3 regions of the Priestia sp. JV24 genome follow, and region 3 is predicted to be linked to each of the others. Evidence: predicted binding sites of a transcription regulator. Region 3 holds the regulator's gene; each other region holds the start of a gene.
The links. The regulator Rex, encoded in region 3, represses fermentation and respiration genes when NADH is low (regulators of the CRP and FNR family bind a similar motif). The targets are predictions, from matches to a motif close to TTGTGAAATATTTCACAA.

Region 1 (3,287 bases), on a different contig from region 3:
ATGAAGGCGATGGTTGGGGTAAATGTGGCGGCGGCTATTTTGTGCGGTGCAGTGATGTATGCGGGGACGCAGCACTGGCAGGAGCAAACGGAAGCGCAGGCAAGTGAAGTAAAAACTGCTGTTGTACATAAAGAAAAACAGTTTTCCGATGTATCTGCTCATACAAAAAATCTTCCGGACTTTATCACAAAGCAAATAGAGTCATCTATTGCAAATAAAAAACCTCTGACTCTTGTAATTGCCACATCCGCGAAGGAAGCAGGGTGGCCACAGCAGTTAAAAAAAGAGCTAGCAGCTACATATGGAAGCGATGTATTTACGGTTAAAACACTTTCATATGGTAACGGGACAACTGATGAGCTTTTATCCTCACATATTGCCGATCAAATTGATCAACTTCAGCCAAACATTATTCTGTTTGAAGCACCTCTTAAAAATGATTATCAGCATCTTACGCTAGATGAGACGCTTGAAAATACAGACAAGCTGATTCATCAGCTTAAAGACTTGAAAAAAACCCTTATGATTCAGCCTTCACAGCCTTACATTTCACAAACGGAGTCCTATGAAGAAGGGGTAGAAGCGATCAGGGGAGTATCTGAAGCAAACTGGGTATATTATATGAATCACTCGCTCATTTGGCCCTTTCATTTAGGAGAATATATAAATAAAGACAGCGGTAATTTAACGAAAAAAGGAAATGAAGTGTGGGGAGAGTACGTTGTGAATTGGTTTACAGGAGAATAAAAAGACAAGCCCTATTTAAAAAGGAATAGGGCTTGTCTTTTATAATTTTATTAGATTATGACTTTTCCTCGTTTTATAGTAGTAGCTTTTTGTATCTCTACACTTATAAAGCTTAAAGCCAAAGATTTCTAAAGGAGTCCAAAGTTTTTTAATGTTTACGAGTGGCATTTTAATTCTCCGTTCTGTTCTTTATAAAGGTTATGTATTTTCATTATAAAGAATATAGGAGTGATAGTAAATACTATAAAGAACAGTTTATCTAAAAAATTCTTTATAAAGAATTTTTTGGGATTGTTATTTTTGACGTATAAACATTTAGAATTGCTTGGTCTGCGATACAGGCAATAATCAATTTACATATTGATGAAAAGATAGATGATAGATACTAACCAAAGTCTTTAGAACAAGACGATCAAACTATCGCTCATTTTTAATAGGAGTGATTTTTATCATAGCTCAGGTTATTTATTCTTGCTAAATTAATGTTGTGAAAAACATCACAAAATAAAATATAAAGGATGATTCAAATTAAAACATAATTAGAGCACTTATTTTTTTTTGCTTGCCGCTAAAGCAATGGAATCGCATACATACCGTAACTGTGTTAGATAATCTAACACATAAGTTGAACGATTCAGAAAATTCATATATCTTAAATGTATCTTTAAAGATGCATAGAAAATATATCTTTGAAACAAGCAGGTATAGACGCCAGGGGAGGAATGGAAGATGCAAAAAAAGAAACTCGTATTGATTGGAAATGGAATGGCTGGAGTTCGAGCAATTGAAGAAGTATTGAAGGTTTCAAACAAAGCGTTTGAAATTACGATTTTCGGAAGCGAGCCGCATCCGAACTATAATCGTATTTTACTATCAAAAGTGCTGCAAGGAGATACGAATGTTGAAGACATTACGCTAAACGATTGGAACTGGTATCAAGAAAACAATATTACATTATATACGGGCGAAACGGTTACTAGTATCGATTCAGTGAAAAAAGAAGTAGCGACAAACAGCGGCAGAGTAGAATCGTATGATGAGTTGATTTTAGCAACGGGGTCTCTTCCTTTTATTCTTCCAATTCCAGGCTCTGATAAAAAAGGAGTTACGGCTTTTCGAGATATAAAAGACACGGATGAAATGCTGCAGGCATCTCAGCAGTATAAAAAAGCAGCGGTTATTGGAGGCGGACTGCTTGGATTAGAAGCGGCGCGCGGACTGTTAAATCTAGGAATGGACGTATCCGTCATTCATTTAGCTCCGTATTTAATGGAACGTCAGCTTGATCCAACAGCGGGCAAATTGCTTCAAAACGAATTAGAAAAACAAGGCATGAAGTTTTTGCTTGAAAAACAAACGGCGGAAATCGTCGGCGATGAGCGAGTTGAAGGATTATCTTTTAAAGACGGTACGTTTTTAGAAGCTGATTTAGTCGTGATGGCCGTTGGAATTAAGCCAAATGTTCAGCTTGCAAAAGAAGCGGGACTTAACGTAAATCGAGGAATTGTTGTAAATGACTATATGCAAACGGACATCCCAAATATCTACGCTGTTGGAGAATGTGCAGAGCATAGAGGAATGGTATACGGATTAGTAGCACCTTTGTATGAACAAGGAAAAGCATTAGCAAAAGCGATTTGCGGGGCAGAAAAAGTGCCTTATGAAGGGTCGGTTTTATCCACGCAGTTAAAAGTATCAGGTGTTGAAGTGTTTTCGGCAGGCGACTTCACGGAAGATGAAGAGAAAAAAGCGATCAAAGTGTTCGATGAACAAGACGGCATTTATAAAAAGCTTGTTTTGCGAAGCAATCAAATCGTAGGAGCCGTTCTTTTTGGAGACAGCAGCGACGGAAATCGACTGTTTTCAATGATACAAAAGCAAGAAGACGTATCGGATGTCGCAAAAGTGTCAATTTTACAGCCATCTGGCGGTAACGCGGGTGAAAGCTTAGTAGCAAGCATGAGCGCCGATGATATTATTTGCGGCTGTAACGGCGTAACAAAAGGTACGATTGTGGAAGCTATCCAAAAACAAGGATGCTCATCGGTTGATGAAATCAAAGCTTGTACAAGTGCCTCTCGCTCTTGCGGAGGATGTAAACCGCTTGTAGCGGAAGTGCTTCAGCATACTCTTGGCGCTGACTTTGACGCGGCAGCTCAAAAAGAAGCGATTTGCGGCTGTACGACTTTGTCACGAGATGAAGTTGTCGAAGAAATTAAAGCAAAAGGTCTTTCGCATACGCGTGAAGTTATGAATGTACTTGGGTGGAATAATGAAGAAGGCTGTTCGAAATGCCGTCCGGCGCTGAATTATTATTTAGGTATGGTGAATCCAACCGGATACGTTGATGAACGCGAATCACGATTTGTGAATGAACGCATGCACGCGAATATTCAAAAAGACGGCACGTATTCTGTTGTTCCTCGTATGTACGGAGGCGTCACAAATGCAGAAGATTTACGAAAAATTGCAGATGTTGTTGATAAATATGAAATTCCCCTCGTAAAAGTGACGGGTGGTCAGCGTCTTGACTTGTTTGG
Region 2 (3,287 bases), on a different contig from region 3:
AGCGCTGCTGTAATGGCAATTGGAGCTCCAAATCCCGCTGCCCCTTCTAAAAAAGCATTAAAGGAAAAAGCAACAAGCAGCATTTGCAAGCGGGGGTCGTCGGTTATTGAAATAATAGATTGTCTGATGGTAGTAAACTGTCCGCTTTTGACAGTTAGCTTGTATAAGAACACCGCTCCGATAATAATATAGCTGATGGGCCAAAGTGCATACAGAAACCCATAGCCTGTGGCTCCTAAGATCATTGAGGCAGGCATATCATAAAAATAAATAGCAATAATCATAGCAAGAAGCACTGTAATACCAGCAGCAATATGTCCTTTTAATTTCAAAAGAGTTAAAGCAATAAAGAAAAAGATAATGGGGATGAGTGCAATTAGTGCAGAAAGCCAAATATTATCTAACGGATTATATACCTGAGTCCACGTCATATTCATACACCTCTACTACATATTTAAAACAAGGGAGCGGGGGAGTCCCCCGCAAAAATCTTTAGATGTTACACAAAAGCTCTGTCGCGAGTTTGCTTAAGAATGCTAGCAGAGTGCTCGAGCTGCTGCTGTTCGTGAGGGGTTAAATTCAATTCAATAATTTGACGCACGCCGTTTTTATTAATGATAGCTGGTACGCCGATATACACATCAGAAATACCGTATTGTCCTTCTAATAAAGCAGATACTGTTAAAATAGAATTTTCATCATCTAAAATAGCCTTGGTAATGCGTACAAGCCCCATTGCAATTCCGTAATAAGTCGCTCCTTTTCGATTAATAATATGGTAAGCCGCATCGCGGGTTTGTTCGAATAGATGCTGCATATCGGGTTCTTTTTCAATAGCGGCAGTATTGATAAAATGTTCGAGCTTCACACCGCCAATTTGCGCGTGGCTCCAAACAGGAAATTCCGTATCTCCATGTTCCCCCATAATATAAGCGTGGACGTTGCGAGAATCTACTTCGAAATAGTCGCTTAACAAGTAGCGGAAGCGAGCTGTGTCAAGAATCGTTCCTGAACCAATTACCCGTTCGTTTGGTAATCCTGATACTTTTTGTGTAACGTGTGCGAGAATATCAACTGGATTTGTTGCCACTAAAATGATGCCGTCAAATCCGCTGTTCATAATATCTTTTACAATGCATTCAAAAATTTTAACGTTTTTTTCAACTAGATCTAAGCGTGTTTCCCCTGGAGCTTGATTAGCGCCCGCTGTAATAACTACTAAATCAGCGTCAGCACAGTCTTTATAATCTCCAGCCCAGATTTTCATCGGTGTGGCAAATGGCATTCCATGATTGATATCACGTGCTTCACCTTCTGCTTTTTCTTTGTTCATATCGATTAACACTAATTCATTGGCAATACCTTGATTCACCATTGAAAAAGCGTAGCTTGAGCCCACAAAACCAGTTCCGATAACGGCAACTTTTCGTGTTTTTGGTGTAAATTGTGTTTTCATTTGTATCATCCTTTGAATTTTATTTTGTGATGTTTTTCACAATGTTAGTGTAACAAGAATAAATTGCTTCAGCTGTGATAAAAATCACACCCTTTAAAAAATAGTAAACAATTTTACAGGGCGATTTAAAAAAATGTCCTTCTACATGAAGTGCCACATTTAGAAAGATCTTAAACGTTTAAAGTGTTGAGTAAAGGCAACTTGTTTTGCAGAAAGCTAAAGAGTTTAACATTCTCTATTTGTATGTTAGCAGCCAATAATGTTTCTATAGACCCACACGAAATCCATTTGTTACACTAAGTTTGCTTATTTTGAATAAAGGAGTGGAAGGGATGGAGAACTACTATGAGCAAGCCCAAAAAGGCGCTTGGGTTAGTATCTTATCATATATCTTTTTATCGACATGTAAACTTATCATTGCGGGTGTCACCGCTTCCTCTGCATTAAAAGCCGACGGTCTTAATAATGTTACAGATATTATTGCATCAATTGCCGTCTTAGTCGGCTTAAAAATCTCTAAAAAACCTCGCGATAATGATCATCCCTATGGACATTCCAGAGCGGAACATATCTCTTCACTTATTGCTTCTTTTATCATGATGGTAATCGGACTAGAAGTATTGGTCGATGCGGGTCAGTCATTATTTATGGACAAATCTGAAGCGCCTAATTTACTGGCTGCTTGGGTAGGTCTTGGAGCGGCTGCTGTTATGGGTGGTGTCTACCGATATAATATTAAGCTTGCTAAAAAACTTGATAGCCAGTCTTTATATGCGGTTGCTAAAGATAATTTGTCTGATGCACTTGTGAGTATAGGGGCTGTCGTGGGAATTTTCGGCTCACAATTCGGCCTGCCCTGGCTGGACGTGGTAGCTGCTTTTGCTGTGGGAATTATTATTTGTAAAACAGCCATTGAGATTTTTAAAGAAGCGGCTCATTCTTTAACGGACGGATTTGATGAAGAAAAGTTAGGGCACTACAAAGAAAGCATCGAGCTTGTAGAAGGTGTAAAAGAAGTAGAAGATGTGAAAGCGCGCAAGCTTGGTAATCAAGTCGTGATTGATGTAACTGTTAAAGTAGATCCCCATTTAAATGTTATCAAAAGCCATGAAATTGCTGATCAAATTGAACATATGATGAACGATGAGCATCAAATTAAAGATACGCTTGTTCATATTGAACCTGATGCATACGAAAAACAAAAATAAGACCAGCACGTTCTTTCGTTATGAAAGGATGCGCTGGTTTTATTTTGCGGGAATTTGAAATAAATCACAAAAACTTCTTCAAAAATGAAAATGAAAAGCCGTTATTAGTAATATAAAGATTTTTGTAGAAGGGTGAGGGAATGAAGAGGTTAAGTGCAAAGCTCGTAGTATTTTTTAGTATTTTTATAGCTATTTTATTATTAGTTGTTTCAGGGGCTGTTTATCAATTTACCAAAACGCAAATAGAAAAAGATGTAGAAATTCAGTCTCAAAGTCAAGTGAAAGAGTTAAAAGAAACCATTCATACGTACTTAGACATGTATAGTCGTTCTTTGCTAACGTATAGTGAAAACGATGTAATTGTTAATTTTGTTAAGCAGGAAGGAGATCAAACAAACCAAGAGAAAAATCCGTATTTTACATGGAACACAGTTCAAAAAGAGTTTACGCAGTTTAAAGAAAAGTATCCAAACCTAGCACTTGAATACATAGGCACTAAAAATAAAGGAATGTATTCTGTTCCTAAACAAGAGTTTGGTTCAAACTATGATCCGACTTCAAGGGTATGGTACAAACAAGCAGTAGAATCACCTAATGAGGTTATTTATACGGATCCATATGAA
Region 3 (3,287 bases):
TCAAGCGTACGTAATTCTTTTTCCATCTTCTTTAATGGAGCAAAGACCGTCATCATTTCTTCCCATATGGAGAGTGTTGACTCAAGAACTGTATCTTGTCCCATATAATCAATGGAAACACCTTTAGGTTTAATAATTTCTCCGCTGTCATAAGAAAGCTGCTCAGCAATAATTTTTAATAAAGTTGATTTACCAGCACCGTTTCGTCCCACTAGGGCAATGCGGTCTTTTGATTGTACTTCTAACTTTATATTCGATAAAATGGGTTCTGCCCCATAGTATTTTGTAATACCGTTCAATTGTAGAATAATCATTTTTTCACCTCTAGTAGTATATCCATAGTGTATTTTAACATATTTTCAACTACAAGTTCTTCCTACAAGCGTTTGTAATTTGTAGAGGGACAAGGACAAATGATGAAGCGAATGTTTTGATTCATGAAATAAAATGATTTTACCTGCACATTTTATACAGGATACTATGTTAAAATAAGAGATAAGTGCATCTCTGAACTTATATATGATGGATGTAGAAAACCCGTCATGACTAACAAACGGATCCTTTGAAGGGCTAATTGCTTCGTTCTAACTACCGACTTTAAGTAGTGCTGGATAGCCAAAAGGAGTCGGGGTATGAAGCGGAGTATATATAAAACAAGAGAAAAGAGAGAGAATTGGAAGCGCTACCTCGGAGCGGTTGAGGCTTTGTGAAAGGTAATGCAATATGACTTGAAAATGTTAGTAATGACATACATGAACTGAGGGGGTACAACGTGAACACTGAACAATTAAAAATACCACAAGCAACGGCTAAACGATTGCCGCTTTATTATCGTTTTTTAAAAAACTTGCATGCTTCTGGTAAACAGCGTGTTTCGTCAGCGGAGTTAAGTGAGGCAGTGAAAGTTGATTCTGCTACTATTCGTCGGGATTTTTCTTACTTTGGAGCATTAGGGAAAAAGGGATACGGCTACAATGTAAATTATTTACTTACATTTTTCCGTAAAACGTTAGACCAAGATGAAGTAACGAAAGTAGCACTGATTGGCGTAGGGAATCTGGGAACGGCCTTTTTAAATTATAATTTTATTAAAAATAATAACACCAAAATTGAGTGCGCTTTTGATGTGATAGAAGATAAAGTCGGTACAAAAGTAGGCGACGTGCCGGTTTATCACCTTGACCAATTGGAAGATTATATGAGTGATGATATCTCAGTGGCGATTTTAACCGTTCCTGCCACTGTGGCTCAGCAAATTACCGATCGTTTAGTGAATTGCGGAATTAAAGGGATTTTAAACTTCACTCCTGCACGCTTAAACGTACCGGATGAGATTCGACTGCATCATATTGATCTGGCTGTAGAATTACAGTCGCTTGTCTACTTTTTGAAAAATTATCCTGTTGAATAAGATGGACTGTGTTACGATTTCCTTAAGTCTAAATTAATAAGGAGAGTGGGAATATGGGGATTGGAGCAGGTAGTTGGATTATTATTGCGATTGTAGCACTGCTTATTTTTGGACCGAAACGGTTACCGGAGCTAGGAAGATCAGTCGGGCAAACGCTTAGAGAGTTTAAGCATGCCGCTAGCGGTGCATCAGAAGATCGTGAAAAAGATAAACAGCGTCAAGTAGATGACAAAGAGTAAAAGGGTGATCATAGTATGACCGAACAAGAAATGTCAATATATGATCATATAGGAGAGCTGCGAAAACGCATTTTAATTGTTTTATTTTTCTTTGTCATTGCCACAATTGGCGGCTTTTTTATAGCGGATAAGGTTATTGTCTATTTACAGCATGCTGATGAGGCAAAAAATTTAACGATGAATGCATTTAGGCTAACAGATCCAGTTAAGATTTATATGCAGTTTGCTGTTATTATCGGCTGTGTACTTGCAGCTCCTGTTGCACTGTATCAACTTTGGGCATTTGTTAGTCCTGGTTTATATGAAAAAGAGCGTAAGGTAACGCTTGGATATATTCCTGTTTCCATTTTTCTCTTTATCGGCGGTGTCTCTTTTTCTTATTTTGTGTTGTTTCCATTTGTCGTCGATTTTATGACGCGGGTTTCCGATGAGCTGAATGTAAACCAAGTGATTGGCATTAATGAATACTTTTCTTTTTTAATGCAGCTCACACTGCCTTTTGGCCTGTTGTTTCAGCTTCCTGTCGTCGTCATGTTTTTGACGCGATTAGGAATTATAACGCCTATGTTTTTATCTCAAATTCGAAAGTATGCCTATTTCGTACTGCTAGTTATTGCCGCACTGATTACACCACCGGAATTGCTCTCGCACATGATGGTGACAGTGCCGCTCTTAATTTTGTATGAAATCAGCATCATTATTTCCCGCATTTCGTATCGCAAAGTGTTAAAGGCAAGGGCAGAGCAAGAAAGAGAAGATGTTAGTATGTAAAAAAACCACTGAAACAGTGGTTTTTTTATTTAGATGAATCATCTTGATTTTTATATTGCTGCTGCAACTTTTTAATTTTATAGTGCAAGATAAAAATGCGAACCGCAAATCTGAAATCGAATGCGGCTACGAGTGCAAATAAGATCGTAGGGAAGTTCCACACGGTTTCCTGAGCATTTTGAATAGCCAGGTAGGTGAATAAAATCCCCATAATAATATAAATAAACCCTCGTGTTAAAGGGATATTCTTCATAAAAACATGCCTCCAAAAATAAACTGCATTTGTTCTGCTTGCTTTTGCATTTCTATAATTTTATCTGCAAAAATAGTTTGAGATAAAATAACGATTGTATTCATCAACACGTGAGCAATAATGGGTACAATAATTAGTTTTGTTCTTGCATAAAGGAATGCAAATACAAATCCCATGGCTGTATACACGAGCAAATGTTTAAAATCCCAGTGTACGGCAGCGAAAATAAGGGAACTAATAAATGCAGAGATAAAAAAATTATATCGTTTGTGAAGAGAACCGAAAATAATCTTTCGAAAAATAATCTCTTCTAGAATTGGTCCAATAACAGACGTAACGACAATAAGGAACGGCGTTGCTTTAACAAGATTAACAATGTTTTGTGTATTTTCAGATACTTGGGTAATGCCAAGAGCGTGCTCAATCATCCCTGCTACAGCTTGACCAGCCATAGCCAGGAACACCCCAAGGACTGACCAGACCACAGTTACCGTTGTTCCCGCATGTTCTATACGCATGGACATGTCACGGCGCAGCAGCAGTAAGACAATAAGTAAACCAAGGATAAAGCTAATGATGGTCCAATAAGTCAAAAGCATGACAGTCGCTGTTC

Region 1: the regulator Rex is predicted to act here: its motif matches at 1,233-1,250, upstream of nirB (nitrite reductase large subunit NirB).
Region 2: the regulator Rex is predicted to act here: its motif matches at 1,481-1,498, upstream of OK414_RS02475 (L-lactate dehydrogenase).

The regions. Positions count from the first base shown of each region.
Region 1 covers NZ_JAPCIN010000011.1:108,903-112,189, forward strand. Annotated here, with positions in the region: gene OK414_RS05650 (SGNH/GDSL hydrolase family protein) at 1-747, shown strand; gene nirB (nitrite reductase large subunit NirB) at 1,477-3,287, shown strand, end outside.
Region 2 covers NZ_JAPCIN010000009.1:46,135-49,421, forward strand. Annotated here, with positions in the region: gene OK414_RS02470 (lactate permease LctP family transporter) at 1-437, opposite strand, end outside; gene OK414_RS02475 (L-lactate dehydrogenase) at 500-1,456, opposite strand; gene OK414_RS02480 (cation diffusion facilitator family transporter) at 1,789-2,664, shown strand; gene OK414_RS02485 (methyl-accepting chemotaxis protein) at 2,805-3,287, shown strand, end outside.
Region 3 covers NZ_JAPCIN010000005.1:4,817-8,103, forward strand. Annotated here, with positions in the region: gene OK414_RS01070 (ABC-F family ATP-binding cassette domain-containing protein) at 1-314, opposite strand, end outside; gene OK414_RS01075 (redox-sensing transcriptional repressor Rex) at 773-1,411, shown strand; gene tatA (twin-arginine translocase TatA/TatE family subunit) at 1,465-1,650, shown strand; gene tatC (twin-arginine translocase subunit TatC) at 1,666-2,421, shown strand; gene OK414_RS01090 (YdiK family protein) at 2,447-2,674, opposite strand; gene OK414_RS01095 (CPBP family intramembrane glutamic endopeptidase) at 2,671-3,287, opposite strand, start outside.